Linked DNA regions of Solitalea lacus. The protein of the gene in region 1 interacts with the protein of each later gene in a pairwise test. Links are inferred from orthologs where the notes say so. Each region holds a gene or a part of one and is shown on either strand. Other genes may lie near its edges.

Region 1 (16,722 bases):
GCACGCAAAATCACTTTCGAACATCCAGTGAAAAAAGAGCTAATGGAGATAGTTGCTCCTTTACCTAAAGATCCGGTATGGCATAACTTTGGAATAAAATAATACACGAACTTCAATGAAGTAAAGATCTAGGTGTATTTACATATTACTTGTTTTTTAGACTATTTATTGAAGATTTAAGCTTCAAAACAATTGGCTCATTTTGCTTTTTAATCATTAAACCGAACTGTCCTTTTATGGCTTCATAATATTCCATTGGATAAATCTCCTGATCAAGCTTTAACAAACCTTGAATGTTTAATATTGATAACAACGATACTGATTTTTTTAAACTATAATCAATAGGAAATGATCGCAAATTCTGATTAAACGGATTCTTTGTGTTTCTATCGAAAAATAGGAATTTAAATAAATTATACTTAATGGTTTATCACTGTCAAAATTTAAATCCAACTTTCTTCTTCTTTTTTTCTTAAATTCAGTATTACTATCCTACATGTTATGTTTGAAAAACTATTTCAACTTTCTGCTCATAACACAACTGTAAAAACTGAAGTATTAGCTGGAATAACCACATTTATGACAATGGCCTATATTTTGGCTGTTAACCCTTCCATTTTAGGCACGACCGGCATGGACAAAGCAGCATTGTTTACAACCACTGCCTTGTCTACCATTATTGCCACACTAACAATGGCTTTTTTGGCAAACTTACCTATTGCCGCAGCTCCGGGCATGGGCCTTAATGCTTTTTTTGCTTTTACCGTGGTACAAATCATGGGGTATTCATGGCAAATGGCCATAACAGCTGTATTTATTGAGGGCCTGATATTTTTAGTTTTAACCTTCTTTAATGTTCGTGAGTTAATTATTAACAGTATACCCCAAACCTTAAAAGATGCCATACCTGTCGGCATCGGTTTATTTATAACATTCATTGGACTTCAACATACTGGAATGGTTACTGGCAATACTGAAACCCTGGTAACACTTGGAAAAATGACTGACTCAAAAGTTTGGATTGGGTTAGTTGGTTTACTAATTACAGGAGTTTTAGTATCCTTAAATATCAAATCGGCCATTTTAATAGGAATCATTGCAGGAACAATAATTGGTATTCCATTAGGTATAACAATAATACCTAAAGAACATCTAATTAGTATTCCGCCTTCAATATCTCCTATTTTCGCAAAGTTTGTTTGGAATGACTTATTCTCCACCGACATGCTTATGGTTGTCCTAACGTTTCTGTTTGTTAACCTATTTGATACGGTAGGAACCCTTTTAGGCCTTGCAGCCAAGGCGGGACTGATTGACAAAAACGGCAGTTTTCCTAAAGTTAAACAAGCCTTATTTGCCGATGCATTTGGAACTACAATTGGAGCTATTTTAGGAACAAGTACCATAACGGCTTATGTAGAAAGTGCATCAGGAGTTGCTGCAGGTGGCCGAACAGGGCTGACAGCTTTAAGTACTGCTTGTATGTTTTTTATAGCCATGTTCTTTGCGCCGTTATTCCTCATGATCCCCTCGGCAGCAACCGCACCCGCCCTCATAATTGTGGGTCTATTTATGGTTTCTTCTATCTTAACTATAAACTTCGACGACCTTACAGAGGCCATTCCTGCATTTATGACAATGGTAATGATGCCTTTTACCTATAGTATTGCACAAGGCATTGTTTTTGGAATGCTTTCCTTCGTTTTCATCAAACTGTTTACGGGCAGGGCTTCCCAAATTAGCATTACAGTATATGTAACTGCCATCTTGTTTATACTAAAGTTGTTTTGGGCGTAATTACTTATTTTGATTTAGTTGATCCGCTTTGTCTTTTACGAAGTATAATTGTTTCGTTTTGTTCTTTTATTATCTGCCCAAAGAGCTCTTTAAAATATTGATAATACTCTCGCTCGTATACATCATTACCGAGCTTTAGAACACTTTGAATTACAACAATGTTATCATCAATTTTATAGTCAGCTGAATAAGAGGCATTTCTTTCCGGAAGAACAATTTTCTTATTCTGAGGAACATATTCTACCTCATATCCATCAGGAATACTAATGGCTATGGTTGCACCCAAACGCTTTTTTGTTCCAAACTCTATTGGATATGAACGCAAATGCTGTTTAAAGGGATTTGCCGATAGCTTATCAAACAGATAAGGATTTACATAGATTTTATCGACTACAGTTGATTCTTCATTTTCCATCTCGAAAGAAAACATTGTATTTAACGTTTCAGATAAACTATCAACATTTTCAATTTTAAAGTCACTTATCTTTACTGGAGTAAGTTTTTTCTGATATGCTTTAACATAATCATCCAGTGTCGAAAATCTAGCAATTTCTTTTCGATCATTTAATGCCTGATAATAGAGCTTACTCATCTGACAGGTCCCTTGTACCGACCCATTGGGCTTTACAGCCATATTAATAATAGATTGACTCATATCATAAAAATTTGGAACGAGCTTTATCCATCCTGATTTTTTCAGCACAATTAGTCGACCTTCATTATTGATACAACGCAATGGTAAAAGGCCAAACGGCAGCATCTTTTCAGTAATATCTAATAAATACTCTTTATTGTTGATCATTACTCTTGCCACAACATAATTGAAATCAGTTAATACCGGGTACAGGTTATTAACATATCCATTTTCTCGAGTGGAGAGAATTACGGGTTCGGCCTTCAATCCAGCAGCTTTTAACATTCCAATCAAAAACAAATTGATTTCAGCTACTGAACCTTCTTTTTTACTCCAAATATCTTTAGGTTCATTTTCTGCCAAAACACCATGCTTACCATTCCATGAAAGTTCTTTTTTCAAGAAATCTACAATTACAGTTGCTCTTTTCAACGAATCAGTTATTGTTAAGAACTCAGGCTTTAGCAATTGCTGATAAAACTTTTGATTTTTCTGAAATATCGGACCAAACTTAGGATCTGACAATAACTGTCGTTCCACGTCTTCCCATGTATTAGTAAACTTTTTTCTACTGCCATTAGTATACTGAAATTCTTCAATTTCAAACTCCACTCGAGAAAGGTAATTTCTTAAAGTGGTCATGAATTCTTCAGCTTTTAATGCCGGGACCGAATCCATTGCAACTTGCAAGAATAAACAATCAGCAGCCAGTCGCCCTGGAGGGTTGAAGCATTCTTTTTGCACGGTTGAGGAATTCTTGGTTAATTTCTCCAAACCTTTAAGAGTAATTTTATAGGTAAAATACCCTGGAATTTTCGCCCAATATTCACTTCGAACTTTAGGTATTGCCGCCTGAAAATGCCATTCTTTAAAATTATAAAAGTAATACGGAGTCTTTAGCGTGTATTTATATTCTAGAACTGAGCCTGGTTTTACCATCGGAAAGGTGAACTTTAGAACATTGTATTTGTCGTTTTGCTTTTCCATGACAAAGTCCTTATAGGCCAGTTTCGCTTTTATTATTTTACCATTCTCCAGATTGTATGTCCAAGCCTGGATAGCATCAACCTTTTCTTCCCCAAATCCTCCTACATATAACGGAATTACAATTGTGGACTCAGGCTGACCTTTTTGATTAAAAATTTTCAATTTACCATAATAGTCAACTATTAACATACTGGGATCCTGATCATCAATATAAGATTCTCCAAATTCATCCAGCACGATCGCATTCGCTGATGTATCCTTATCATACTTCTCTAGAAGCAGTTCATTCATTGAAACATTGCCGAATTTATAGGGTATTTCTTTGACAAAAGAGAGGTTTTCTTGGGCAAAAGCGCCAACAAAGCTAAAAACTGCAATAAATAGCAGCCTAATTTTTTTCATAAAGTAGTTTGTTCAGAATATTTAAGGTAGAGTGTAAATATTTATTCAAATGTAAAGAAATGATTGAAAAGCTATTGTATTCGTAAAATAAAATAAAAGTATTCGATACAATTACCGGACACTTTTAAAGCAATAAAACAAAAACGGATTCAGCAAGTACCGAATCCGTTTTCAATAAATATATCTGTCGAACAACTATTTCTTAGCGAACTTGAAGTTTTTGCCAAGGAAACGAGCTGTTGAACCCAATTCTTCTTCAATACGAAGCAATTGGTTATATTTTGCAATCCGGTCTGAACGAGAAGCTGAACCAGTTTTAATTTGACCACAGTTTAATGCAACTGCTAAATCAGCAATGGTGTAATCTTCAGTTTCACCTGAACGGTGACTCATTACTGAAGTATAACCATTATTTTGAGCCAAAGTAACCGCATTAATAGTTTCAGTTAACGATCCAATTTGGTTTACTTTAACCAAAATTGAGTTTGCCACGCCCATATCAATACCTTTTTGAAGGAATTTAGAGTTTGTCACAAACAAATCGTCGCCTACTAATTGGATTTTATCACCTAACTTCTCTGTTAATTTTTTCCAGCCATCCCAATCATTTTCAGCTAAACCATCTTCAATTGAAATAATAGGATATTTAGCCGCCCAATCAGCCCAATAAGCTACTAATTCATCACTGGTAAACTTACGATCAGGATTTGATTTATAAAAACTGTATAATCCAGTTTTCTCATCATACATTTCAGAGCTTGCAGCATCCATGGCAATATAAACATCGCTACCTGCTTTGTAACCTGCTGATTCAATTGCTTGCAATACCGTTTCAATTGCTTCTTCATTTGAACCGATATTTGGAGCAAAACCACCCTCATCACCTACGTTAGTTGAGTAACCTTTTTTCTTCAACACATTTTTTAAGTGATGAAAAACTTCAGTACCCATACGCAAAGCATGTGAGAAAGACTCTGCACCAACAGGCATTACCATAAACTCTTGATAATCGATTTTGTTATCAGCGTGAGCACCACCGTTAATGATATTCATCATTGGAATTGGTAATGTATTGGCATTTACACCGCCAATATAACGGTATAATGACTGATGAGATTCTTGAGCTGCCGCTTTAGCGACCGCTAATGAAACACCTAAAACAGCATTGGCACCTAAGTTGCCTTTGTTCTCGGTACCATCAATTTGAAGCATTAGTTTATCGATAACGTTTTGCTCAAACACATCGATACCTCGTAACTCGTCGGCAAGTTTATCATTTACATTGGCAACAGCTTTAGTTACACCTTTACCCATGTATACGCTCTTATCATTATCGCGAAGCTCCACTGCTTCGTGCATACCGGTTGAAGCACCTGATGGTACTGCAGCACGACCAACAACTCCATTTTCAGTAATAACATCTACTTCTACAGTAGGGTTACCTCTTGAATCTAGAATTTGTCTTGCTTTAACATCTAAGATTAAACTCATAGTTGATTTTTTGTTATTGTGATGTATTTTCTTCTACTCAAAAGAAGCAGCCGAAAGTAGTTAAAAATACTCACATCATCAACTAAGACAGATACTCAGTTTAATATTTATCAACGATAACTTTGAATAATTGCATAATTAACACCTAAAACACAATTTAGTTACACATTATTCAATTTTATAAGGAATTTAAAGTTACCGATTAAGGATTGAACAACATGCTAAAAAGTTTGCTTTATACCCAAGCCTATCGATGTTCGATCAAAGTTAGAGTAATCAAATTTTTCGATATAAGATCCAATCAGGTAAATAGGCCCGTATCCTAAACTTATAAATCCGGTTTTGTGCAAGTAACTATTAACCCCGGCACCACCACTAATATTCCATTTATTCTTTCGGTAATAAGCCCTAAGCATGCCACTAAAATCACCTAAACGCCCAATTTCCTGCCGTAAGCTCAAGTTTACTCTGGTATTATCTCCAAAATACTGCTCAATTTCAGCTCCTGGAATAAATATGTTCTTACTATCATAAAATTGGTAAATATGCTGATAAGTGATATTTATTGCATGTGGAAATGATCGCGAAACACGTAAACTGTAATTGCCGTACGCCGCCATATCATTATCACGATAGCGAGCCCATGCATAACCCTTCTTGAAATAAGTGCCTACAGTAAAACGTTCATCAGTTATTAAACTCAATTCTGTCCAGTAGTTTTTATACCCTGCATAAACATTCACATTAGACAAGCTTTTCGAAAAATCATGGTAATTATGTGATAGGTAATTAAACGCTGTACTTACAATCCAATCCTTCTTACCTAAAATGCTTTTTACTTTTGGTTTATCCGCAATTGTTGTATCTGTTGACGAACCAAGCATATTTTCCTTTTCTCCTACAAGCATCCTTCCGGTAAGAGTCTTATCCTGGGCACTACTATTTATACTGACTAATAGTAATCCCAAAACCAAACTTAGAATTTTTATGGTTTGAAAAACCGGGTTCCATTCTTGAGCGACAAATCGCTTGTGCAAATAATAAACAAATGCAACTAAACGCAATATCATTTGATAAACTGAATAAACAGGATAGAGTAAAAGAATAATACCAGGAGAAACATTGAGCTTCATTTTATTAAAAATGGTAGAGAAAAGTATTACTTCAAATACAGTATAAGTGCAGTACAGCATAGTCAATTGCTCCCACTCACGCCAAAACAACAAACAGCAAAAGGAGATAAATTTAAGAGGATCAAGCACTAATGATACGGATTCATAAGCCATTTCGTAGCGAAGATAGAGTGGCGAGTTCCGGTTAAGCATTACCTTAAATAAAAGAGGAAAGCAATGAAACAAACCTCCCCACCAACCTATAACCCGCTGGCGTGTAAGGGATTTAAAAGTTTCAGGCACATCGGTATAAACAACACTTTCAGAGAAAATAATATTTCCGTCATTAATCAAGTCAATAAGCGTTCGCTGTAGATCTTCACCACTAAACACACCGCTATGCACTTCAGTTAAATACTTAAGTCGCTCTGTCTTAAAAACTCCGGCAGCTCCACTAATACAGGATACAGATTGTGTTCGGTTTTTACTAGCCCTGCCAATAAGCATTGATTTAGCATATTCATACTTCTGCAAGTTCACAGCCAGCCTACTAAAAAAGCCTCTACCAATATTATAAGGTTCAATATTAAAGGCTATACCAGTTACTTCATGAGACTCGAACCGATCAACAGGAATATGAAAATTATTTTGCAGGTAAATATCAGCATCAACAATCATCAAGTACCTGGTAGTAACTCGTTTCATTAACCACTCAAGCTGATTGGCCTTTCCGGCATTTTGACGTTTGAATAAGTTCACTTGATCATAACCAGCAGACTTTATTACACCATAGGTATTATCGGTACTACCGTCATCAACTATGTATAACTGATTTTGTGAAAATCCATTTCTCAAAAACGATTCAATGGTCCGTACAATATGTCGCTCTTCATTAAAAGCCGACATAATTACCGTAATATCCTTAAAGGAGTTTTCTTTGATAGGAATGCATGAGCGTCGGGTTGCTTCTACCAGCATTTTAAGACCATCTACAAGAACAATAATGAGGAGAGAAATAAAATAGACTTCAACAGGAAAAGCAAAAATCATTAATAATCAAACTTTTAAATAGCAAAAAGGCCGCAAAAGTATAATTATTAATTTAATCTTGTGAGCGTTCTACACAATTGAGAGCAAAGCCCAACCTTCAATTAATTCATGAAGTTTTGCCAAAATTTTCACTAAAAGAAAGAGTTGTTTTTTAAAGTAGCGGAATGTTTTTATAGGTAAAACAGGAAAAAACTGTCGTTTATTTTTATCCTAAGTTATTTAACTAAATATTTAGTATTTTTTTTAAAAAAAAGCCACTCAATTAATCTGGCAAGCATCAAAAACAGACTTTCACTGGTTAAAGTTTCCATTTATACTTGATCCCGATCATATATTTTGGGAAGATATAAATGATAACGAATTGCAACTATTCGAACTACAACAACAGCAACAGCAGCAGCCACCTCTGCATAATGACGCTCAACATTAAGACTGAGCAATAGAAAGAAAACGACCCCTCCGATAATACACGCTGTGGCATATATTTCCTTTCTAAAAACGTGCGGAATTTCATTGATCAATATATCACGTATTACCCCTCCAAAAGCACCTGTCATAGTGCCTAAAGCCACGCATAATCCCGGATGAAGTCCAAAAGCCATACCTTGCGCAATACCTGTAATTGTAAAGGCCCCTAATCCAAATGAGTCGAAATAGAATAGTGGTTTCTTCAGGTGCTTCAAATACGGTTTAGCAAACAAAACCACTAGGTATGAACCCAATATAACTGTAATTGTAGTATAATTTCGCATCCAGGCTACCGGAGTGTATCCAATTAATACATCACGTAAAGTACCTCCTCCAACAGCGGTTACAAAAGCCAAGATCAAAACCCCAAATATATCAAGCCGTTTATTCATTGCGGCCAGCGCTCCTGAAATGGCAAATGCAATGGTACCCAAAATATCAAAAACGGTTAAAATTGACATACTTTCTTTCATAAGCCTACGGTCATTCCATAGACAATTAATTCATTAAAAAAATTAACAACTTATTTTACGACTCTGAAACTTCCTAATAATCACCGTTTCGTTTCCGAACAAACCATTCAATGCTCAACAATGCTAAAATCAGCCCAAATAACCATTTCAAGTTAATTAACTCGCTAAGCTGTTTGTCTTCATAAGTAATCGTTTTAATGGTTTCTTTCTTTGTTATAATTGAAGCCAATTGGGCAATATTATTAGCAGTTACCATTTCACCGCCGTTATTCTTAGCTAAATTATACAGCAACTGATGATTAGCTGTGGTTTGCAACTCTTCAATATTTAAAGCATTAATGATAAAAACGCCTGTAAATTGATGATCCTTATCCCCTAACCTAGTTTTAGCAGTGTAACTGTATTCGCCAACAGGCAAAACTCCTGCATTTAGGAAGTATGCTTTTTCAGATTTACTAAATGAGAAATTATAGTTCTTTCCGTCTTTATTTTTCAAAATGATGGTTACTTCCGGATCATTTACCGGCTCATAACTATTATTATACAATTCGGCATTAAAAATAATTGACTCATTCTCATCAAAAACCTTCTTAAGTTGTGTAACTCTAAACTTTCGTTTATCATCACGAGCAGTAATGTACTGAACAGTTTTTGTAAGAAACTCATTAAATGCTTCATGATTTCCAGTTTGCTGAAAATTAGCCAATCGCCAACGCCACAAACCTTCACCAAACAAATAACCATTTTTCACGCCGTTATTATCCGTAAAGCTTAACAAAGGCTCTTCCGTTTTTACAGAGCCAATTTGCTGAGTAAGTAAAGTTCCTGTTTGATTTTTCAATTCAATTTTGGCAAAAGGGGAGCTTAACGGCGGGTAATCCGTAAATTGCTTTTGCGCCGCTTCGGAAAAAGTAAACTGAAAAAAATCACCTTGAAGGACTGGCTGCGTTTCATTATAACTGTTTCTGAAATTAGTTATAACGACATTATTTTGGGTTTTATTAAACAGATCAATATAGGTTTGATTACCAATTATATACCAAACTGGAATGCCCGATGCAACAACTTTTGAAACTATACCAGTATTATTGGCATCGGCAGAAGGTAATTGGTGTAAAATAATTAAACTATAATCACCTAATTTTAAACCCGCCCCTTTCTCAGCCAACTCAATTTCCACTTCATAGTTTTTGTTGTTTTCAAGTGTTTGTTTGATGGCTCCCAAATCCGGGTGTGGAGCATCTGCCAAGACTAAAATTTTTTGGCGAGAGTCAAGAACATCAATAAAGATGCTTTGGGCATTATTCTTTGTCGTAATTTCTCCAGAAAGCGGTTGAACATTTACTACATATTGCTGCGTACCTGCTTTATCGGCCTCCAAATCAATCGTAAAAGATTGTCTGTAATCAGCAGAATTAATAATCACATCCTTTACAAAGCTTACTTTACCTGCGTGTGTAACACTTAGTCTCGTTTTTTGCCCCTGATAACCAATTGCTGCTACTGTTGCATTGATACGAAAACTATTTCCCAAGTAAGCTATTTTATTATACTCAACCGAGGAAACCAAAACATCGCGTTTAGGAGTAGTATCACCTAAAGCAATTGTAAATACAGTAGTATTAAAATTCAACTTCTGGTAAACTGGATTTTGCCCTCTGTTATACAAACCGTCACTGGCAATAATAACAGCTCCTACATTCCTATTCGTATATCTGCTATTGAGTTCATCAAATAACTGACTAAAATCTGTCCTTTTAGCCGAAAAATCTGTTTTTAGGCCATCTTCTAACTTATCTCCAAAGGAAAATATTTTAACCTCATAATCATTAGTCAACTTTTCTACTAGTTCTTTTAAAGCTAAAGGAAGAGCTGTTGTATAACTTGCTTTATCTTTAAAAAGCAATACAGAAGATGAGTTATCTTTTGCAATAATGATAAGTGGCTTTTCTACAGAACGCGAGATCGTTTTTATGAGTGGGGCAAGCAGCAAAAAAGCAATTATTGATACAGTGATTGCACGTATTGCAAATAATACTTTACGTGAAAGCTGCGTAAACGAGTTAGATTTATGATAAAGCAGCCAGGCGTAAGCCAAACCGAGAAACAAACAAGGAATAATCCAAAACGGCGAAACACTACTAAAGATAATCACTGAAAATTCTTTTAATGATAAATGTATGCACGATATCACACTCAAATTTTACCGAGAGTCATATTTGCTAACAGGGTTTTAAAATATTAAAAAAACCTGCATTCTGGAAACTCACTTACAAAATAGCCATCATTTTACAAACCTAAGTACCAATGAAGTTACTTATCGGTTATTCAACAGTGTCAATCCAATTGGTTGCAACAAGTTTATTTATCTTCTTTATACTTCTGGATGGCTTGCGTTACGCTTTTATAACGAACCGGTTCGCAACTGGTTAAAGAAATTAACAAGTAAAACTCAACAGCAAAAAGATAAAGCGCTAACAGCTGGTTAAACATGTCGCAAAAAATCAAAGTCAGTTATTAATAGACTGACTTTAATTTCCTTCCATAGCTACTTTGAAGTTTATTGATTAATAAGTATTTTACTTTAAGGAAAATATATTTCCTAATACGCTCTATGAAAAAAAGATTAAAGCAATACAGCAGCTTTCTTTTTATAGTAATCCTTATTTCAGTCATTTTTTTTATCCTTCCATTTTATTCTTCTGCCCAGAAAAAGAAAATATCATTAAAAGATTCGTTAGACCACACTTTTGATGTGAGTGATTGGTTGATTGACGCACATGGATTTATACCCGTTCCCAATATTATTACCGAGCCCTCATTGGGCAACTTCGGACTTGCGATAGTTCCCATTTTTTTAAAGCCCAGGACACCCTATATCGACTCTATCGGAGATAAAAGAAAAATTAATCCTGTATCTCCTGACATTACCGGAGCTGCACTTTTTTATACTGCCAATAACACTTTTGGTGCAATTGCTTTTCGTGCTGGAACCTGGAAAAAACAGCGTGTTAAATATCGGCTCGCAACCGGCTATGCTGACATTAACATGGATTTTTATAGAACCTTAGCAATTGTTGGCGAACAAGCATTTGAATTCAATTTTAAAACATTTCTATTTTATGGCTATGGATTAAAACAACTGAAAAACCCTAAATGGCGCATCGGCCTCCAGGATTTATTATTATTTACAAAAGTGGGTTATGGCGGCCAGTTACCCGACTTTGTTCAGCCTAAAGACATTAAAAGCACTGTTTCTTCCCTCGGCCCGGTAATTGAATTTGACAACAGAGACAATGTTTTCACACCTAACAAAGGGTTGAAGGCTCGGATTGATACCTATTGGTCGAATGATGTTATTGGCAGCGATTATAACTATTACCGTATTAATTATTTCATAAATGCTTATAAACCGTTACTACCTAACCTGACCGGAGGGATCCGACTTGATGGTCAACAAGCTTTTGACGACACTCCATTTTACCTACTACCCTATATAGACATGCGAGGAATCCCAATAAACCGCTATCAGGGGCAAGCTGATATTTTAACTGAAGCAGAATTACGTTGGGATTTCAAGAAACGCTGGAGCATAATGGCTTACGGTGGAACAGGAAAAGCTTTTGACAATTGGAATGACTTCGGATCAGCAGACTGGGCTTATAGCTATGGTACTGGCTTCAGGTATTTGATGGCCAGAAAATTTGGTTTACGCATGGGAGTAGACATTGCCAGAGGCCCCGAGCAATGGGCCTACTACATCATTTTCGGTAATTCGTGGTTTAAGTAGATGAAAAAAATTAAGCCGGTTGAAAGCTTACCCTCCCAACCTACTTAATTTTAATATTTTGATTCCATTTCACCCTGCTCAAAAAACGAGGCGGAGCTAAAAATTAATCCTTACCTTAGAAACTTCTTCAAAATTCGAAAGCACTTTTGAAAGTGAAGAAGTTTCTTTAAGTAAACACAACATCAAAAACCATATCTTTTAACTATGACAACAGAAAGAGAACAGCTTATAGAACTAAGCAACAAATTGTTTATTTATACTGATTACAAGGAATGGCAGAAACTTTTAGATGAGGTCTTCAGCGAAACTGTGCATTTCGACATGTCAACCTTGGGAGCCGGAAAGGCTACCGATATTTTAGCCAAGGACTTATGCGAACTTTGGAATAGGGGTTTTGAAGGTATCGATGCAGTTCATCATCAATCTGGTAATTTTTTAGTAACTATAACCGGAGACCAAGCAGAAATTTATTGCTATGCAATTGCCACCCATTTTAAGGAGGCTGCCAAAGAAGGAAAAGTTCGCGAATTTATAGGAAGTTATAACCTTGGGGCTATTAAATCACCTAAAGGCTGGCGATTAAATAGCTTTAGATATAATTTAAAATACATCAATGGAAACATTGAGCTTGTATAGTACCATGCAAAGCAATCTGCAACACCTGGATAAAAGGGAGGGTCGAAATTCATTTGAACTTCGACCCTCCCTTTTATTTTAAAATACTATTTTACAGCAAACTATGATTCCATACCACCACAAACAGCGATTGACTGTCCGGTGATGTAAGCACTCATATCAGAGCCCAAGAACACCGCTAAATTAGCCACGTCCTCAGTTTCGCCCATACGTTTTAAAGGAATAGATTCGGCCCATTTAGCTACCTGATCAGCCGGCAATACATCAGTCATCTCTGTTTTAATAAAACCAGGACAAACTACGTTTGCGCGGATATTACGTGACCCTAACTCTTTAGCAATTGATTTGGTAAAACCAATAATACCAGCTTTTGAAGCGGCATAATTAGCCTGACCAGCGTTACCTTGCAAACCAACGATTGAACTCATGTTTACAAATACACCAGAACGCTGTTTCATCATTGGTTTTGAAGCAGCTTTAGTTAAGTTAAAGATTGATTTTAAATTAACACGTAACACTTCATCCCATTGTTCTTCTGTCATACGCATTAACAAGCCATCTTTGGTGATGCCGGCGTTGTTTACAACAATATCAATTCTACCAAACTCAGCAACAATATCATTAATCAATTGTTCAGCAGCTGTATAGTCAGATGCATCTGAACGATAGCCCTTTACTTTAGTGCCAAATTGTTGTAATTCTTGCTCTAAAGCCTGTCCTTTTTCAACTGATGATAAGTAAGTAAACGCCACTTGTGCACCATTCTTTGCATACAATTCGGCAATTTTTCTACCGATACCTTTAGATGCACCAGTAATTAGCGCTACTTTTCCGTCAAGAAGTTTCATACTGTTTAGATTTGAGAATGGAGATTTGAGGTGAGAGACTGACTTCCAAAAATATTGGAAATGGTATGAGAAATCATCAACAAACAATGTTCTCCAATACAATAAAAAAAGATATGCGATGTGTCTCATATCTCACATCGCATATCTCCTATTTGATTTTAGATTTTTCCAGCTTTCTTAAGTTCATCAGCCATGGCTTCGCCAATTTCGGCTGGAGACTCAACTACACGAATACCGCACTCTCGCATAATTTTCATTTTTGCAGCAGCAGTATCATCAGCTCCACCTACAATAGCTCCGGCATGACCCATACGGCGGCCCGGAGGCGCTGTTTGGCCTGCAATAAAACCTACTACAGGTTTACTTCCATTTTCTTTAATCCAACGAGCAGCCTCAGCTTCCATTCCGCCTCCAATTTCACCAATCATGATGATACCGTCAGTTTCAGGATCGTTCATTAATAATTCAACAGCTTCTTTTGTTGTAGTACCAATAATTGGGTCACCACCAATACCAATTGCAGTTGATTGGCCTAAGCCTTGTTTTGTAATTTGATCTACCGCCTCATAGGTTAATGTTCCTGATTTAGAAACAATACCAACGCGACCCGAAGCGAAGATAAAGCCCGGCATGATACCTACTTTTGCTTCACCGGCAGTCATAACGCCTGGGCAATTAGGACCGATTAAGCGGCAATCTTTGTCTTTTAAATATTCTTTAACCTGAATCATATCCTTGGTTGGAATACCTTCAGTAATACAAATAATCACTTTAATACCAGCAGCAGCAGCTTCCATAATAGCGTCAGCAGCAAATGCAGGTGGAACAAAAATAATTGACACATCGGCACCGGTTTCTTTTACCGCATCTGTCACAGTGTTAAATACAGGCAATTCAAGGTGAAATTGTCCGCCTTTTCCAGGCGTTACGCCACCCACTACGTTTGTTCCGTATTCAATCATTTGCGAAGCATGAAAAGTACCTTCGCTACCGGTGAACCCCTGAACAATAACTTTTGAGTTTTTATTAACAAGTACGCTCATTTTAAGCTTATTTATGAAGTGTTTTGTTGATTCGTTACTTACTGCTTGGAAAATCTATTCTTAAGAATTTCAAATGGCAAACCACTTTTACAGGCAGGATTAAAAGTCCGGTGCAAAGCTAAGTTTATTTTACCAATGTGCAAGTGAGAATGAGTAGATGTACAGGTAATTTTCCTTTTTTAGTTTAACCGTATTCCTAATAATCTCTAATAAATAAAAAGTGCGCAGACAACCTCTACAAATAGGTTATCTACGCACTTTTTAATATTCACTTAAGCCTTACTTTCTTTTCGCCTTAAGTTCCATTGTTTTCACTTCCTTGCCATCATCCGTTATCATGTACATCTCCATCAACTGGGTATTAGGATCAGGCCATTTCATTACAGATTTTGACTTACAATCTTTGCCTTTAGCAGGATCATAACCTGACCCCATGCAAGTTAGCGTCTTGGAAGCCTCATCCCATTGACCTTCCGACCACATAATGCCTGTTCCCATATTGTCAATCCAGGTACTGTAGAAGGTTTTTTTGGCATTATCATACGCTGTAGTTGCAATACCTTCAAATGGTTGCCCCATGAACGTTCCTTTGTAGGTTGATTGCTGATAACGTCCACCTAAGATCATTTTGTTAACACATGTACCAGTACTTTTGGTAGGAGGAGCATCGGGAGACATCCAGGCGGTCATTTCATAGGTCCATTCACCATTGTCTTTAGCTAGCATCTTATGAACCTCCCCTGGAGTCATGTAGGCTTGCCAGGCTTTCATTGCAGCATCCTTTTCAGTAGTGTCTTGTGCTTGCACTTTATAACAAACTGATAACAGTATTGCTAATGCAATTAATAATGCAGACTTTTTCATATTTAGTAAAGTTGGTTAGCTTAAATTTACAAAATCACCACAAACAAACACAAACAATTTTCTGATAATCAACCACATGAAAAAAAACATTTATAAACAAAAGGGAGCCACTTTAGGCTCCCTTTTGTTTATCTTCAAGAATAGCACTTTATACTTTTATGCCTACTGAATTAAATTGTAAGTCATACAATCGCTTATAAAAGCCATTCAATTTCAACAACTCCTGATGATTTCCCATCTCTTTAATTTCTCCTTTATCTAGCACAATAATTTTATCAGCATTTTGAATCGTCGACAATCTATGCGCTATAACAATGGTAGTTCTACCTTGCATTAATTTTAAAATAGCGCTTTGAATAAGCTCTTCGGTTTCAGTATCAACCGAAGATGTAGCCTCATCTAGAACCAAAATTTTAGGATCATAAACCAATGCACGAATAAACGATATTAATTGAGCCTGTCCTGCCGAAAGAGTAGCACCTCGCTCCATCACATTATAATCAAATCCACCGGGCAAACGTTTAATAAATTCTTCTGCTCCTACAGCCCTGGCAGCCTCCTCAATTTGTGATCGGGTAATTTCATCATTATTTAAACTGATGTTTTTGTATATGGAATCAGAAAACAAGAAAACATCTTGTAAAACGGTAGCAATGCACGAACGAAGGTAGTTCAAGTCATACTCACGTATATCCACCCCATCAAGCCTCACAGAACCTTTTCCAATCTCATAAAAACGATTTAAAATATTTATTGTTGATGATTTTCCAGCCCCTGTAGCTCCTACCAATGCAAGCGTTTCTCCAGGCTTAATATCAAACGAAATATCTTTTAAAACCCACTGTTCATCGTTATAAGCAAACCACACGTTCTCAAATGATACCGCTCCATTCAAATGATCAGGCTTCAACGTTCCGGTATTGGGAGTTACTTCATCAGTATCAATTACTTTAAAAACCCGCTCAGCACTCACCATCCCCATTTGCAGGGTATTAAATTTATCAGCAAGTTCTCTTATTGGTCGATAAAGCATGTTGATATACATTATAAAAGACACCACTACTCCTGGCGAAATTTCATTATCTATAATTTCTTTGGCCCCCCACCATACCAACAAGCCAACCGAC
Region 2 (16,469 bases), 1.4 Mb from region 1 along the record:
ATAACATATTTAATGAATTCTTCGGCAAGGTTCATATTATCAACCAAGTCGTAGAAAGCCATTTCCGGCTCGATCATCCAAAACTCCGCCAAGTGACGCGTTGTGTTTGAGTTTTCAGCACGGAACGTAGGACCAAAGGTATAAATCTCCCCAAATGCCATGGCTGCAAGCTCACCTTCAAGCTGCCCCGATACGGTTAGATTCGTCGCTTTTCCAAAGAAATCTTGCTTATAATCAATTTCGCCTTCTTCATTACGCGGAGGGTTACCCAGCTCCAATGTAGTTACCTTAAACATCTCGCCGGCACCTTCAGCGTCAGAAGCGGTAACGATTGGTGTATGCATATACACAAACCCTTTTTGGTTAAAGAATTCATGAACAGCAAATGCCAAAGCATGACGAACGCGGAATACTGCGCCAAAAGTGTTGGTACGGAAACGCAAATGAGCGTTTTCACGTAAGAATTCCAGGCTATGCTTTTTAGGCTGAATAGGGTAGGATTCAGGATCGCAATCACCCAAGATCTCTACACTCGTTGCTTTTATTTCTACCTTTTGACCTTTACCAACCGATTCAACTAGTTCACCGGTAACAGAAACTGCCGCACCGGTAGTAATACGCTTCAATAATGACTCATCAGTATTATTGAAATCAACAACCGCTTGTATATTATTAATAGTTGATCCGTCGTTTAGAGCGATGAATTGGTTGTTGCGGAAAGTGCGCACCCAACCTTTGATAGTTACCTCTGAACCATAAGCAGTTGATTCAAGGACCTCTTTGATGCGTGTTCTTTTTACCATCTTATAATTGAATTTGTATCTAAAAAGTCCATGATTTATAGTCCAAAAAATTAAGACTATAAACCATGGACTATGGTCTATGGACTGTATGTCCGATTAAACTATGCTAAAACTTTGGCTACCAAATCAGCAGCTTCTTTTAACTGAACAGCTGAATAAACTTTTAATCCCGACTCATCAATTAATTTTTTGGCTTCAACGGCGTTAGTTCCTTGTAAACGAACGATGATAGGAACAGGAATATTACCAATGTTTTTATAGGCGTCAATTACACCTTGAGCAACCCTGTCGCCGCGAACAATACCACCGAAAATATTGATCAAAATAGCTTTAACATTAGGATCTTTTAAGATAATATTGAAACCGGCTTCAACAGTTTTAGCAGAAGCAGTACCACCTACGTCTAAGAAGTTAGCTGGCTCACCACCTGCTAATTTAATGATGTCCATGGTAGCCATTGCTAAACCTGCACCATTTACCATACAACCTACGTTACCATCTAATTTAACGTAGTTTAAGTTAGATTTACCTGCCTCAACTTCTGTAGGATCTTCTTCTGATTCATCGCGCATGGCAGCAAGGTCAGGATGACGATATAAGGCATTCTCATCAAGATTTACCTTAGCGTCAACCGCTAAAATTTTATTATCAGAAGTTTTTAATACAGGATTGATCTCAAACATTGATGAATCAGTTGCTTCGTATGCTTTGTATAAAGCCACAACAAATTTCACCATGTCTTTATGCGCTTCTCCTGTTAAACCTAAATTAAAGGCAATTTTACGAGCTTGGAATCCTTGTAAACCTACTTTAGGGTCAATTTCTTCTTTAAAGATTTTTTCCGGAGTGTGTTCAGCAACTTCTTCAATATCCATCCCACCTTCGGTAGAATACATAATGATGTTGCGTCCTTTTGCACGATCTAACAAAACGCTCATATAAAACTCAGCAGTTTTGCTGTCGCCAGGGTAGTAAACATCTTGTGCAATTAATACTTTGTTTACTTTTTTACCTTGAGGTCCTGTTTGAGGAGTAACCAGTTGCATGCCAATAATTTGGCTTGATAATGCTTTTACATCATCCAATGATTTTGCAAGCTTAACACCTCCGCCTTTACCGCGGCCACCGGCATGAATTTGAGCTTTAACAACCCACCAGCCTGTTCCTGTTTCGGCTTGTAACTGTTTGGCTGCTTCAACTGCTTGTTCAGGAGTTTCGGCTACTATGCCTTCCTGAATACGAACTCCAAAACTCTTCAGAATGGATTTCCCCTGGTATTCGTGAATGTTCATCTACGGATAAAATTTACTTTTTAGGTAAAATAGACGGCTGTTTACCGCCTATTCTAATTGCGCCGTAAAAGTAGTATTTATCACTTATTTTTAAAACCTGCAGGCAATTTTTTACTATTCTAATTATGCTTTTTTTATTAAAGGTGTTCTTGATTCAATTTTGCCTGTTACGGCATTCAAAATCCTTTAGTTTAATTGACTCTCGTTGGGGAGTTTACCATTCTTATACACTAACCTTTCATAGCCTTTTATATTTTCATACTCCCATTCAACATCTAATCTTTTCCCTTTAAACTGGGATTGATTCATCTTTAGTCTTTTAATCACTGAATCCTCTTTAACTATTTGCAAGTTTACCCAGTAGCTTCCTTCTTCATTTTTTCCCAGCACCAGATACTCAATATTTTTATCCTGCTTAATTTCATAAAAAGGCAAATCAAATTCACCAGAACGGTCAAGTGCTCTTTTTAAGAAGGCAGCTTTAAAGGCAAACCCCGAAGTATCAGGTGTAAAGGACGAAAAAGGGAGATTTGCAAGTTTATTTTCTTCATCACTTTTACGTTCCACTGCTTTCAAAACTTTTAGGCCGCTATCCAAATAAATCTTAACTTCAACAAATTGATTATTACTTCCCATACTTGTTTTTTCATTTAACTCAGCAAAAACTGGTTTATCACCCTTTAAGTAAATATTCAATCTGCGGTAGCTAAATTCACCTCTGTGCCCATCTTCAATCAGGGCGACTTCTTTATTATTCTTATAATATACACTAACGTCAAACGAGAAATCTCCTAGGTTGTAGCGTAAACTGCGTTTGTACTCCAACTTAGGAAGTTCACCCTTAATTGCATTTACATACTTATCTATTTCCAATTGTTGATTTCCCAAAGTATTTTCGACAGATAAAGAGTCTGGCTTACTTGTTTCACTTGGTTTATGTCCGCTGGTACAAGCAGCCAAATACCAACTCGCACTAAGCAGAAACACTATATGTAATTTCATAATAGGGAGTTATTAATCCATTTAAATTTAGCTAAATTCTTACAAATGGGTCAGCGCCATTTATATAGGCGCGTTGCTTTTAATTTCATTGTCAAAATTTTATTTCCATTGCTCAAGTTTTAATCATAGTACCTATTGCGCAAACTTTAAAGTAATGCTTAAAAAATACGGACAAAGCTTAGTCGGCCGTTTCAGAGCCATAGCCTTTTTAGAAGGCGTTTCGTTTGTTTTACTGATGTTTGTGGCCATGCCCATCAAATACGTGCTTGGTTATCCTGAGGTAGTAAAAATATGTGGCTGGTTTCATGGCTCGCTGTTCGTGGCTTATGTATTATTACTTATACAAGTTGTAATTGAATACCAATGGAAATTTTCCCGTTCATTATTGGCCTTTATAGCTTCACTATTACCTTTTGGAACCTTTATTTTGGACGATAAAGTATTAAAATCGATTCATGAGGCTGAACTAGCAGTAAAAAGCAAGTAATTGATATTACGGGTCAACTGTTCATCAATTTTCCTATTTTTGAGCTATGCTAAAAGCCCATAACCTTCATAAATCATACGGGAAACTTGAAATTTTAAAAGGCGTTGACCTTCATGTCGAAAAGGGTGAGGTGGTCTCCATAGTTGGAGCTTCAGGTGCCGGCAAAAGTACCTTTTTGCATATTGCAGGGACTTTAGATAATGCCGACAGTGGGTCATTGATATTGGATGGGGTAGATGTATCTAAATTAAGCCCGAAAAAATTAAGTGAGTTCAGGAATCATAAAATTGGCTTTATTTTTCAATTCCATCATTTATTGCCTGAGTTTACAGCCCTTGAAAATGTTTGCATACCAGCATTTATAGCAAAAAGAACTAAGGCTGAAGCTGAAAGAAAAGCAACTGAGCTTTTAGAACTTTTAGGATTGAGCAGCCGCTTAAGCCACAAGCCATCTGAACTTTCAGGAGGTGAACAGCAACGTGTTGCTGTGGCCCGGGCATTAATTAATCAACCTTCCATTTTGTTGGCCGACGAGCCCTCTGGCAACCTTGATTCTACAAACGCTAAAGAACTTCATCAATTATTTTTTGATTTACGTGAGCGGTTTAATCAAACTATTGTTGTAGTAACCCATAATGAAGAATTAGCCGGCATGGCTGATCGTGAATTATTGATGAAAGACGGAAGAATTGTTTACGCTCAGCAATCTGCTATTCTTTAAATTAAAACAAAACATTGCATGTCGCAAACTAAAGTACTGCTCACCGGAGCCCAATTGCCCCAAACCGAGCAGATTTATAATGCATTAAGCTCAGGTCAGTATACAGTTTTTTTAGCTGATACGAGTGATCTAACAGGAGATTTTTTTGTTCAAATCCCTCTATACTCAGATAGTGCTTTTGCACATAAAATATTAAAATTGTGTCTCGACAATGAGTTCAAGGTTGTCATTCCACAAATACCTGCTGAAATAAAGGCCTTGGCACCTGCAAAAACACTATTTGCCGAATACGGAATTGCTCTAATTTGCCCTGACAAGCGAATTAATGATCTGCTTTCAGATCTTAGCCTTTTATATACAACACTGCAAGAAGAAAAAGTTTCCGTTCCAGCCTTTAGGAAAGTGGAAAATGTCGAAAACTTTGCTCCGGCGATGTTGCAATTAGGTTATCCTTCAAAAAAAATAAAAGTAGAACCTGTTAATGCTGCAAAACCAACGGATTTTCGAATTGTAGACGATACTGTTAATACATATGGTCTATTATTTCCCGATCCTGAACTTCCTTTAATTAGCTACACTCATCTTTCCAAATTGATTGCTGCTGATAATTTTCCACCACTTGTGTTTTCTGAATTTGAGAATGGAGTTGAATTAACTTATTCTGCAGATTTCTCGAACGGTGTATTACAAACTAAATCAACAGAAGAGGTTGATTTGATTAAGTCGTTAGCAGTGGGCATTGCTTCAATATTAAAACTAAACGGAAATTTCAGATTTAGCTTTGTTCAAGCTGCAAAGGGGTTTAATTTGATCAAATTAAATTGGAACCTTCCTGAAACCGATAAACTATTAACTTTTATAAATAACGAACTACAGAAACTGGATTAAGATGCAGGAGTTGATTGATAAATACCCGACTAAAACCACCTTTATTTTTGAATTAGACAATGTAATTTTTCCGGCAAAGGATTATGACTTACAGGTTTACTACCTTTTTGGTCAGTTTATGGAATTTACCTTACCGGGAATTCATGAAAGTAAACGGATTTTAGATTTTCTGGTATTAAAACATGGAACTATGCCTCGTGCTGAACTGATAGATACTACAATTGAACATTTTGCCATACCACCTGATCTTAAAGAGAATTTCGAACGTTTATTCAAAATTGCACGTTTGCCATTAAAGTTATTGATGTTCAAGCAAACACTTGAGTTTATGCAAACGCTGGTAACCGACCGTAAGCGATTGTTTATTTTAGCTGAAGGAGAAGTAGAGGAGGAGTTGAACAAAATAAAGCAAATTGAATGGAACGGACTGGAAAATTACCTGAAAGTTTATTTTATTGAAGAATCAGAAGGCAAAAACTTTCACTCCACCTTTGATAGGCTAGTGAACGAAAACCAATTGTCAACAGAAGAACTTCTTTGGGTATCAAATCAAAAGATTGAAGTCCCAGGCATAACTGTATTACCGGTATCAGATCTGGTTAAAGTTTAATTTAATATTCGTTAAAGAAAGCAGAAACAAGAAAATTGTACTTGATTTCTTCTTTTTTTAAAATTCTATTTGCATGGCATTTGTAAAACCCTTTACTTTGCGGCAGTAAAAGTTCTTTAAAATTCTTATCCAGAAAGACGGAGGGACAGGCCCTGTGAAGTCTTAGCAACCTTAATGATCTTGCATTAAAAGGTGCTAATTCCTGTGACACAATTAGTTGATGTCATGAAGATAAGCTAGTAGAATATTCCTATTCAATATTTTTCCTCCCTTGCCTTCTTGTACAAACTTAACCTGTCATAGATAATATTGACTTTTTGCGTATTTGCCTCATAATCCTTTTTCGGCATCAGAATTAAAACCTTTTACAGCTAACTTTTTGCTGACAAACAATTATGAGTACAAAAATTAAATTAGGTTTATTTGGATTTGGCTGTGTGGGCCAGGGTTTATACAATGTTTTAAACCAAACAGAAGGGATTAAAGCAGAGATTGTTAAAATTTGTGTTAAAAACCCAAACAAAAAAAGAAGCTTACCTGCTGAATATTTCTCTTTTGACAAAAATGATATTCTTTTTAACGAGGATATTAACGTTGTTGTTGAGATGATTGATGATCCAGAAGCTGCATTTGAAATTGTTAAAACAGCTTTGAAAAGCGGTAAAGCAGTTGTTTCAGCCAACAAAAAAATGATTGCTGACAATTTTGATGAGCTATATGAATTACAAAAACAATACAACGCACCATTGTTGTATGAAGCTTCTGCTTGTGCGAGTATTCCAATCATAAGAAATCTTGAAGAATACTATGACAATGACCTTTTAGGCGCTGTGGAAGGTATTTTTAACGGATCAACCAATTATATTTTAACCAAGATTTTTAAAGATAATATTGATTTCTCAACTGCTTTAAAACAGGCTCAGGAAATCGGTTTTGCGGAAACAGACCCAACCCTTGACGTTGAAGCCTATGATCCTAAATACAAGTTATGTATTATTTTGGCTCACACATTCGGTTTGTTTGTAAAACCTGAAGAAGTGTTCAACTACGGAATTCAAAATTTGTCAACCTTCGACATTCAGTACGCCAATGAAAAAGGCTATAAAATTAAATTGGTTGCTTTTTGCCGTAAGGTGGAAAACAAAATTGTAGCAGGCGTTCTTCCTCGTTTTATTAAGCCGGATAACAAGCTTTTCAATATTGAAAATGAATATAACGGCATTTTGGTAGAAAGTGCTTTCACCGAATCTCAGTTTTTTGCCGGAAAAGGCGCAGGAAGTAATCCAACTGGTTCAGCAGTATTATCAGACATTTCGGCCTTAACTTATAACTATAAATACGAGTACAAGAAGCACAACAGATCTGCTAAAGTTGAATTAACAAATGACTTTACAATAGATCTGTACGTTAGATATTCAACGGCTAATCCTATCGATATTAGTTTATTTTCCAACATTAAAGAGTCATACTCTAATCATGAGTCGGCTTACATAGTGGGAACTATTAATTTTGCAGAGTTACGCCGCTCAGATTTATTGAAACGCAAGGACATTAACCTTATTGTTGCTTCAGATGCCAAATTTGAAGTCATTCAAAATAGTATACAAAGCAAAAGTCAAGAGCTTGTATCGGCCTAATTTAGAAAGTTTTATAAATAAAAAAATGCCCGTCCAACAGTTTTGTTGAGCGGGCATTTTTATTTATATTCAATTCTCTAACACTAGCTTACACTAACTTAAAAACACCCACATGCAATGGAAGCAACAGCCGAATTAATCAAAGCCATCGAATCTAATGAAAAATCAACAGTTGAACGTTTAATTAACTCTGAACCTGAACTGGCAAGCTCAACACTTTCGTCGGGTTTATCTGCCTTGCTATTAGCATCCTATTATAGGCATAAGGAGTTAATTGATATACTATTGAGCAATAGGGTTCAAATTGATTTACATGAGGCATCGGCAATTGGTCGGGCTAGTTTAGCTGATGAATTGTTGGAGTGCGATCCGTTTTCTGTTAATTCATTCTCTGTAGATGGTTTTACACCATTAGGTTATGCTTGCTATTTTGATCATTATGAAACAGCCAAACTGCTGATTGAATGCGGGGCCAATGTAAACTTAGCTTCAAACAACGAATTTAAAGTAGCGCCAATTCATTCGGCCGTTGCCTGTCAAAGTATAGAAATTACTCAACTACTGATAGAGCACCGAGCCAATGTAAATGTTGCACAAATACGGGGAGTAACACCACTGCACACGGCAGCGCACTCAGGAAACCAAAAACTTGTTGAAATTTTAATAGAAGCCGGCGCCGATAAAGAGGCCCAAACCGATGATGGCCGAACACCTTTTGAAATGGCCGTTGAGAAAAAGCATAAAACTCTCAAACGCTACTTAGTGTAGCCTACATTTCCCAGATATTACTTCTCCTACGTTGTTTAAGGTATATACGTACGTCTAAAACCAAAGCTGCAAAAAGGTAAAAAATGATTGGAAAACCTACGGCAATAAATGAGGAGTAAATAAAAAACAAACGAAGTTTTGAGGTTGAAATATTAAATTTTTCAGCAATGTAGCTGCAAACGCCAAAAGAACGACGTTCAAAAAAGCAGATTATTCGTTGTAGCATTTCATTAAAATATTTACACCATTAGCGCAATTTAAGCATTTTTTCTTATCGCAATAAATGGTTTTGAAATGTAATAACGCTTTAGTTTGCCCTCCATTATGTGGAGGTAAATTAAAAGTTTGAAAAAAGCCATGTAATCGTGTCGTTTTCCAAATAATAAGTTTCCATAGGGGCAATGTAATAAAGATGTTATTATACAACCATTGGTGTTGTTTTTGGCATCTATCAGGTATAAAAGTATTCATTATGAAAAGAATTATAATCCTGGTAATTGCTCTCATTGCGTTTGGAGGTATTCATGCAAAAGCCCAAGTATCTGTAAATGTGAACATTGGAACTCCGCCTATGTGGGCTCCATACGGATATAGCGAAGTTCGTTACTATTATTTGCCTGATGTTGCTTGTTATTATGATGTATATGATGCCCGATTTATCTACAACAACGGCCACACATGGGTAAGAGTTTCCTCATTACCAAGTCGCTATCGTGATTATGATTTATATTCCGGATATAAAGTTGTATTAGATTATCGTGGTCGTGCACCTTATGAATATTATCACTCTCACCGGTCAAGATACCCAAGAGGATATTGCGGGCCAAGGCAAATAACTTACAGAGAATATCATTCACATTATGATGATCATGGCTATAAACACAAACATGGAAAGGGACACAAAGGTCATGGCCACGGTCATCATGACGATTAAAACAAGTTTTACATCATTTTGCAGAAAGCCGGATTCACACTCCGGCTTTTCGTTTAATTTTACGTTCTCAAATTTTAAAGTATATGAGCGAAAAGACTTATTCGGTTTTTGAAAGCGAGTTACAAGTACGCCCTGATGATATTGACATGAATAATCATGTTCATAACAGTAAATATTTTGATTATGTACTGGCTGCCCGTTATGATCAGATGGAACGGTTTTATAAAATGCCGATGGAAGAGTTTTTGGCTCTTAACTATGGCTGGGTAATCAATACGGCATTTGTCGAGTATAAACGTCCGTTATTACTTGGCGACCGGTTTACTGTTAAAACCTGGATTATAAGTATTGCCAAAAAGGATTTGAAAGTAGGTTTTGAAATCTATCGGAATAAAACCGGGAAGTTATGCAGCAATGGTTGGTTTGATTACACTATGGTAAATACGAAAACCGGTAGGAGTGAGGTTATTCCTGAGTGGATTATTGAGCGGTATGCAATTTAATGATATATAGTCCGCTTGAGTTACCAAAGCGGACTATATAAACAACTGCTTATTCTTCATTTGATGCACTTGAGTCTTTTATTGTAATATTAGTAAGACGTTCAATTTCATTCATTGATCCGTCTTCCAGTCTAACAGAAATTAAATATTGGCTGTCTTCCAAACCTACCAACCAAATACTTCGTCCTTCCTGACTTACATGTATTGCTGAAGTGATCGAATAATCAAAGTATTTACTTTTTACTTGTGCTCTTATTTCTTTTGGCAAATTCTTCTCAAATCCATATGTGAGGTGATACACAAGTTCTCCATTTTTGGTAAATACAGCCTGATTTTTCTGGTCATCCATGATAAACTTTGCTACGAATCTTTGATCAATTTCTACCCATTTAACATTTGTGGCACTTTTGAATAAGTCATGAAATGATTTTGAAACCTTTTGGTTGATTATTGTTGAACTGCTTGAACTGGAAACCACCACATCAGGAAGATTAACCTGGGCAAGCGTGCTGTTTACATGTATTATTGAAAACAGAATCCCCACAAAAAGGGAACTAATTAGCTTTTTCATGGCATTTAGTTTTAGGGTTATACAACACTTTTAATAACTCATTATAAAAGTATTGTAATAATTAATCCCATATTTTTTATTTAGCCTAACATCTATTGCAAGTATATACTCGCCTGATTTTAAGTAACCACTTCCGTTAGTCATCGAAGTGAGCCATTCGTCCTCTAAAAAGTGCTATTGGTCGAATTAATGTTTCAAAAAGAGGGTTTGATAAAATCAATCATTAAATTTATATCCCCATAGTCATAGAAAATGAAAAACTATGATTTTATATTTTCAAACAAGTTTCCCTACCGGATCTTACGGCATGCGACATTTTGGGTAATTTGGTATTTGTATATACTTGTGATTTATCTACTAACTCCATTTTATAACTCGCATAAAGAATCATTCTTTGATGAGAATTACAAGAACCTGTTAATTATTGTTTTCTTTATAACTGTAAGGCACGCATTTGTTTTTTATATCTTTTATAGTTTTTTAACTCTGGAAGGAAGTGCAAGAAAAAAAATCACCCTGGCAATTACAGGCTTTTTAATTGCTATTGCAGCTAATAGCCTCATGTGGTTTATGAGATTGGACATTTACTACTCAATTTCAAAATCCTGGCAAATAATTAGGGTAGAAATTATACGAGATATAACCTATAATATTTATACGCTTTTTGTATTGGCTGCTTCAATTAAATTGGGCAAACATCTGGCTAAAAAGCAAAAAGAAAACACATTATTGCTCCGGGAAAAATTAAACGCTGAACTTCAATTGCTGAAAGCACAGGTCCACCCTCATTTCTTGTTTAACACTTTAAACAATATTTATTCGTTTATACTTACTTCCAATCCAATTGCCCCTGATTTGATATTGAAATTATCAAACCTCATGCATTATATCATTACCGAATGCAATCATCCTAAAGTTCAGTTAACAAAAGAAATAGAGATGATTGAAAGTTATATAGAACTTGAAAAAATTCGTTATGGTAAAAGACTGGATCTTGATATTTCAATCATAGGCAATCTCGAACATAAATCAATAGCGCCGCTTTTGTTATTACCCTTCATTGAAAACAGTTTCAAGCACGGCGCCAGTACCCAGTTAGAAAATTCATGGATAAAGGTTGAATTGTTAATCTCTGAACGAAATTTAACAATGAAGCTAATCAATAGTAAACCATTAGATTCAGATCAACACGTTACCAAAAACGGAGGAATTGGTTTAGTAAATGTTCAAAAACGATTGCAGTTGCTTTATCCTAATCAGCATACATTACGCATTAACTCTGATCGGGAAGTTTTCAGTATTTATTTAGAAGTAGCTTTAGAGGAAGAATTTAGCAGTGAGCCTGACGCTTTAAAAGAACCTTATTTTCCACTGACCCAAACAGCCTGATTTATTTAAGAATAACAAAATTGTGCTTTTTATGACACTTCATGAATTTATATTTTCAGAGAAACTAACCGTTCGTTTGCTTCGTCATATCATTTTCTGGCTTACATGGGGTGTATTTTTTTTAGTCACAATGGGGTCCACTCTTATGCAAGAAATGATCAACAATACCTTGGGTGAACATCCAATAGAGTTTTATTGTTTAGATACTTTGTTCTGGATAATAACCATACATATACCCGGCTGTTATGCATTCGTTTATTTCTTGTTACCCAAATACATCCTTAAAAAAAAACTCATAGGTTCTATACTGGGAATCATTTTGCTTTTGAGTTTTTTTGCTTTCGTTGATTATTTGATTTGGCTACCCCCTGATCAAAAATACTCTATATTCAATTTTGGTAAGGATGTACCTAATAAAGGTTATACCTTACGAACAGTTTGGCGATATGGTCTTTTTGTTCCGCCTGAAGGAAGCGACGGGCAATTGATGTACCATCTTCAAGGAGGCTTATTTTCTTCACTAAAAATCATAGGTGCGGCAACGGCAATTACACTGTTTAAACGATGGTACCTTAAACAACAAGAAAACGAACGGATTGAAAGAGAAAAAGTTAAAACTGAATTAGCATTATTAAAAACGCAAATGCATCCGCGGTTTCTGTTCAATGCACTAAATACCATTTATACTTATTCTTTAACCGCAACGGATAAAGCAGCGAATATGGTTTTGAAACTCTCTGATGTACTGAGTTACATGCTTTATGATTGCGACCAATCTCAAGTGCCTTTAAAAAAAGAAATACACATGTTGAAAGATTATGTGGCAGTAGAAAAACTAAGGTATGATGATCGTTTAGATATACATTTACAAGTAAATGGGAATGCCAGTAGTAAATTAATTGCACCCTTAATCTTACTACCATTCGTAGAAAATGGTATACGCAATTGTGCTGACTCTTCAATTGAACAGCCATGGATTAATATTATTATCAACATAACTGAATCGGAATTACATTTTAAACTGACAGGCAGTAATTCAGGGAAATCACAATCTATTGATGAATCAGAAAGTCTGCTAGATTTAAGAAAACGTTTAGATTCGGTGTACTCACAAAAACACAAATTCAGTGTTTTAGCCCAGGAGGATGCCTACATACTCTCTCTTAAACTGGATTTGGAAAACGTTGGTGATACTGCTATGGGTGAATTAATTGCCGAAAACCCAGCTCTAACCTAATTTGATCTATCATGTTAACCGAAGGCAAAATACAATGTTTGATAGTGGACGATGAACCACCGGCCCTTGATGTTTTGCAAAAATACATTGAAGCAGTTCCCAGCCTGGAGCATGTAGGCAGCTGCTTAAACTGCGTTGAGGCACTTGGTTATTTACAGAACAAAAAAATAGACCTTCTATTTTTGGATATAAAAATGCCGCAACTTCTGGGAACGGATTTCGTGAGAACATTAAAAAATCCGCCGAAAATAATTTTCACCACTGCCTTTAGAAAATATGCGATTGAAGGGTTTGAGTTAGATGCTGTAGATTATTTACTGAAACCTATTTCATTTGATCGCTTCATTAAAGCGGTGAATAAAGTGCTGGAAACCCAATTATTGTCAAATGCAGGCAACTCAGAAATCAGCAGTGGTTCAAATTCTAAAAACGAAGCATTTATTTATTTCAGAGCCGATCGTAAGATGATTAAAGTATTCTTGAAGGATATTCTTTATGTTGAAAGTCTGAAGGATTACATCAAAGTCATCACCCCCACCAAACAAATTATTACTAAACAATCTATTTCATCGCTCGAATCCATGCTACCTGAAGATCAGTTCATTAGAATTCATCGCTCTTATTTAGTTGCAATTGATAAAATTGATTCGTTTACAGCTGATGATATTGAAATTGAAAAGAAAGAATTGCCGATTGGTCGCATGTACCAGCATGAAATAAGTAAGCTTCTAAAAGCGATGAACAGGTAAAAGACTGATTTTAGAGTTAGGTTAATTTTAGAAGTACGAATTTTCATCGATTCTAAAATCGGCTTGACAATCGTACTTCTAAAATCGTATTTCTGCAATTATCTCATTGCTTCTTCAATTAACGAAGAGTAAAACTCGCTGATATTCCAACCCATTGCAGCTACCTGTTGAGGAATTAAACTGGTTTCAGTTTGGCCCGGCACAGTGTTGACTTCCAGGAAATAAAACGCATTAGAACCTTCTTCCAAGAAGAAATCAATACGCACCACACCACGGCAGTTTAAACGAGCATAAGAACGTTTAAGATTTTGGTGAACAACTTTTAATGTTTCCGGATCTATGTCAGCCGGAGTTATTTCTTCAGTCATTCCAGGGGTATACTTGGCTTCAAAATCAAAAAATTCTTTCGAACTTTTAATTTCAGTTACAGGCAATACTGTTATTTCGCCATTACGTTTAACCACTCCGCAAGTAAATTCCCGGCCTTTAATGAACTCCTCTACTAAAACTTGATCGTCTTCTTTAAAAGCTTTCACAATTGCCTCATCAAGTTCCTCGGCGAGCTTCACTTTTGAAGTTCCTAAGCTTGAGCCACCATTATTGGGTTTAACAAAAACCGGAAGTTTTAATTTAGAAAGAATCTCTTGGGAACTAACTTTTTGATCATGATACAATTGTAGTGATTTGGCAACATTTACACCAGCAGAAGCCACAACACAATTGGTATAGCTTTTATTGAAGGTTAGTGCCGAACTGAAACTATCACAAGTAGTATACGGAATTTCAAGCATTTCAAAATACCCTTGTAACATTCCATCTTCGCCAGGGGTGCCATGAATGGCGATAAACACACAATCGAACTTTATTTTTTCTTTGCTAATGTTTAATGAAAAATCATTTTTATCAATCTCATAAGCCGCGCCACTGGCATCAGTATAAGTCCAGCCGTTACGGGTAATTATAATTTTGTAAACAGTGTATTTATCTGAAGGGATACTTTTTTCAATTTGAGCAGCAGATTTTAATGACACCACATATTCACCTGAGTAACCTCCGGCAAGCAAGGCAATTGTTTTTTTCATCTATAGCAATATAAAATTATCTGAACGTTGTTGTTTTATGATCAAGACAAATATAAACCAATTAACTATTTATGCAGTTCTAAGAAAAAAACAATATTTGAAGGTTTAATAAATCAATTTATTGTTTTGATATAAAGCAGCTTATTATTAATCGGCTATTTTTTATTAAAACTTTAATTAAGTTTGGATTCAATTAGATTATACCTTTCATGTTTAAGAAACTGGTTGCATTTATAGTTACACCCGAATTTCGTAAAAATCTTCTGATAGCCATTGTAATGGTGTTTTTCCTTATTCTCATCGCTATTTTTTCTTTAAGGATATTTACCAAGCATGGCGAAAGCCTGACCTTACCTGATCTTTCCGGCTTAACAATTGAACAGGCCAAAGAATTGGTTGCTTCAGGAAGTATCGAGTTTAAAGTAGATACTGTTTACATACAAGGAAAACAGGCTGGAACTATTGTTCAACAAGATCCCGACCCGAAAACAGAAGTAAAAGAAGGTCGTACGGTTTATCTACTTATACAATCTTTGGTACCTCCACAAGTTAAATTACCAGATCTCGAAGGGAAAACCCTTGCAGAAGCCCGTGCTATCATTGAAGGATATGGTTTAAAAGTGGGGGAGATGACCTATAAATCAGATATAGCCAAAGATGTGGTTTTGGGTATAACTTATAAAGGAATGAGTATAAGTGCAGGTGCTGGCCTTGCCAAGGGAGCTACGGTAGGTTTAGTATTGGGCAATGGTTTTGGAGCAGCCGCAATTTCAATCCCTGACCTTACTGGTTTGACCTTACAAGAAGCAATCTTTACTATCAGAGGTAATTCACTATTGTTAGGTAAAGTAACTTTCGAAGGACCAATAACTGATTCTGCCAGTGCTAAAGTTTTTAAACAAGAACCTCCTGCAGTTTTAGGCGATACAACAACCATTCAGCAAGGTTCTATGATCAATATTTATTTACGGCAAGAATAATGGATATAAGTGCAAGAGAACTGAAAGATAGGCTGGAACAAAAAGAAGCACTAAATATAATTGATGTTAGAGATTTGATGGAATTTCAAACTTATAACATCGGAGGTCGGCACATCCCATTAGGCAAGCTGGCACAAGAAATAGAAGAGTTTGATTTTGAGAAAGATGATGAATTAATTCTAATTTGCGCTCACGGAGTAAGAAGCCGTACTGCGGTTAATTTATTAGAACAATCAGGCTTTTCAAATGTTCGTAACCTGAAAGGTGGGATTTTATCACTGAGAAAGTTAAATGAATTATAACCAACCAACTAATTAATAGGCACATTGAAAAAGATTATTTTAACGGTAATTGTAGCAATAGCGATCGGCGCTTTATCGGTTGCCGGTTACTTTTACTTTAAACTTTTAAAGCCTAACACAGGCGATTTTGAACAGAAAGCATATTTATTCATTCCAACGGGAGGAACATTTAAAAATGTAATCGACAGTTTAGAGAAAAATCACTTGTTGAAAAACATTAACACCTTTAAATGGAGTGCTGACTTTATGAAATATAACGACAGCAATATTAAAGCCGGACGCTATAGAATAAATAAAGGAATGAACAACAGAGCTATTATAAATATGCTCAAGGCCGGCAATCAGGAACCTGTTCGATTAACATTTAACAACATCCGTATAAAATCTCAATTTTCGGGATACGTTGCCCGTAAACTTGAAATTGATTCGGTAAAATTCCTGGCTATGCTTAATGATGAACAGTTCGTTGGCAAGTTCGGGTTTACTCCTGAGACTGTTTTTACCATGTTCATTC

Evidence for each region.
Region 2: the proteins of sucD (region 1) and sucC interact in binary tests that used the Escherichia coli proteins (3 or more experiments, as listed by UniProt). The link is inferred for Solitalea lacus from one-to-one orthologs.

The regions. Positions count from the first base shown.
Region 1 is NZ_CP091740.1:1,310,171-1,326,892, reverse strand. The notes cover bases 12,790-15,743. They hold sucD (succinate--CoA ligase subunit alpha), read right to left. Parts: upstream 14,732-15,743; coding sequence 13,847-14,731; downstream 12,790-13,846. Other genes in these bases: L2B55_RS05545 (DUF1579 domain-containing protein), read right to left, coding at 15,011-15,595; fabG (3-oxoacyl-[acyl-carrier-protein] reductase), read right to left, coding at 12,942-13,688; L2B55_RS05560 (nuclear transport factor 2 family protein), read left to right, coding at 12,790-12,840. Outside these bases: L2B55_RS05605 (RluA family pseudouridine synthase), read left to right, coding at 1-102; L2B55_RS05600 (hypothetical protein), read right to left, coding at 146-313; L2B55_RS05595 (NCS2 family permease), read left to right, coding at 502-1,797; L2B55_RS05590 (DUF3857 domain-containing protein), read right to left, coding at 1,802-3,820; eno (phosphopyruvate hydratase), read right to left, coding at 4,016-5,311; L2B55_RS05580 (glycosyltransferase family 2 protein), read right to left, coding at 5,533-7,473; L2B55_RS05575 (trimeric intracellular cation channel family protein), read right to left, coding at 7,785-8,402; L2B55_RS05570 (hypothetical protein), read right to left, coding at 8,488-10,569; L2B55_RS05565 (BamA/TamA family outer membrane protein), read left to right, coding at 11,029-12,204; more of L2B55_RS05560, read left to right, coding at 12,409-12,789; L2B55_RS05540 (ABC transporter ATP-binding protein), read right to left, coding at 15,744-16,722. UniProt on the Escherichia coli protein: Succinyl-CoA synthetase functions in the citric acid cycle (TCA), coupling the hydrolysis of succinyl-CoA to the synthesis of either ATP or GTP and thus represents the only step of substrate-level phosphorylation in the TCA.
Region 2 is NZ_CP091740.1:2,674,478-2,690,946, forward strand. Bases 1-2,834 are described here. They hold sucC (ADP-forming succinate--CoA ligase subunit beta), read right to left. Parts: upstream 2,096-2,834; coding sequence 905-2,095; downstream 1-904. Other genes in these bases: asnS (asparagine--tRNA ligase), read right to left, coding at 1-803; L2B55_RS11455 (hypothetical protein), read right to left, coding at 2,282-2,834. Also shown: more of L2B55_RS11455, read right to left, coding at 2,835-3,097; L2B55_RS11460 (DUF3817 domain-containing protein), read left to right, coding at 3,252-3,584; L2B55_RS11465 (ABC transporter ATP-binding protein), read left to right, coding at 3,631-4,305; L2B55_RS11470 (ATP-grasp domain-containing protein), read left to right, coding at 4,324-5,193; L2B55_RS11475 (hypothetical protein), read left to right, coding at 5,195-5,803; L2B55_RS11480 (homoserine dehydrogenase), read left to right, coding at 6,199-7,440; L2B55_RS11485 (ankyrin repeat domain-containing protein), read left to right, coding at 7,558-8,208; L2B55_RS11490 (PspC domain-containing protein), read right to left, coding at 8,210-8,434; L2B55_RS11495 (hypothetical protein), read left to right, coding at 8,681-9,142; L2B55_RS11500 (acyl-CoA thioesterase), read left to right, coding at 9,226-9,645; L2B55_RS11505 (hypothetical protein), read right to left, coding at 9,695-10,216; L2B55_RS11510 (sensor histidine kinase), read left to right, coding at 10,562-11,605; L2B55_RS11515 (sensor histidine kinase), read left to right, coding at 11,637-12,842; L2B55_RS11520 (LytR/AlgR family response regulator transcription factor), read left to right, coding at 12,854-13,591; L2B55_RS11525 (D-alanine--D-alanine ligase), read right to left, coding at 13,690-14,673; and more genes. UniProt on the Escherichia coli protein: Succinyl-CoA synthetase functions in the citric acid cycle (TCA), coupling the hydrolysis of succinyl-CoA to the synthesis of either ATP or GTP and thus represents the only step of substrate-level phosphorylation in the TCA.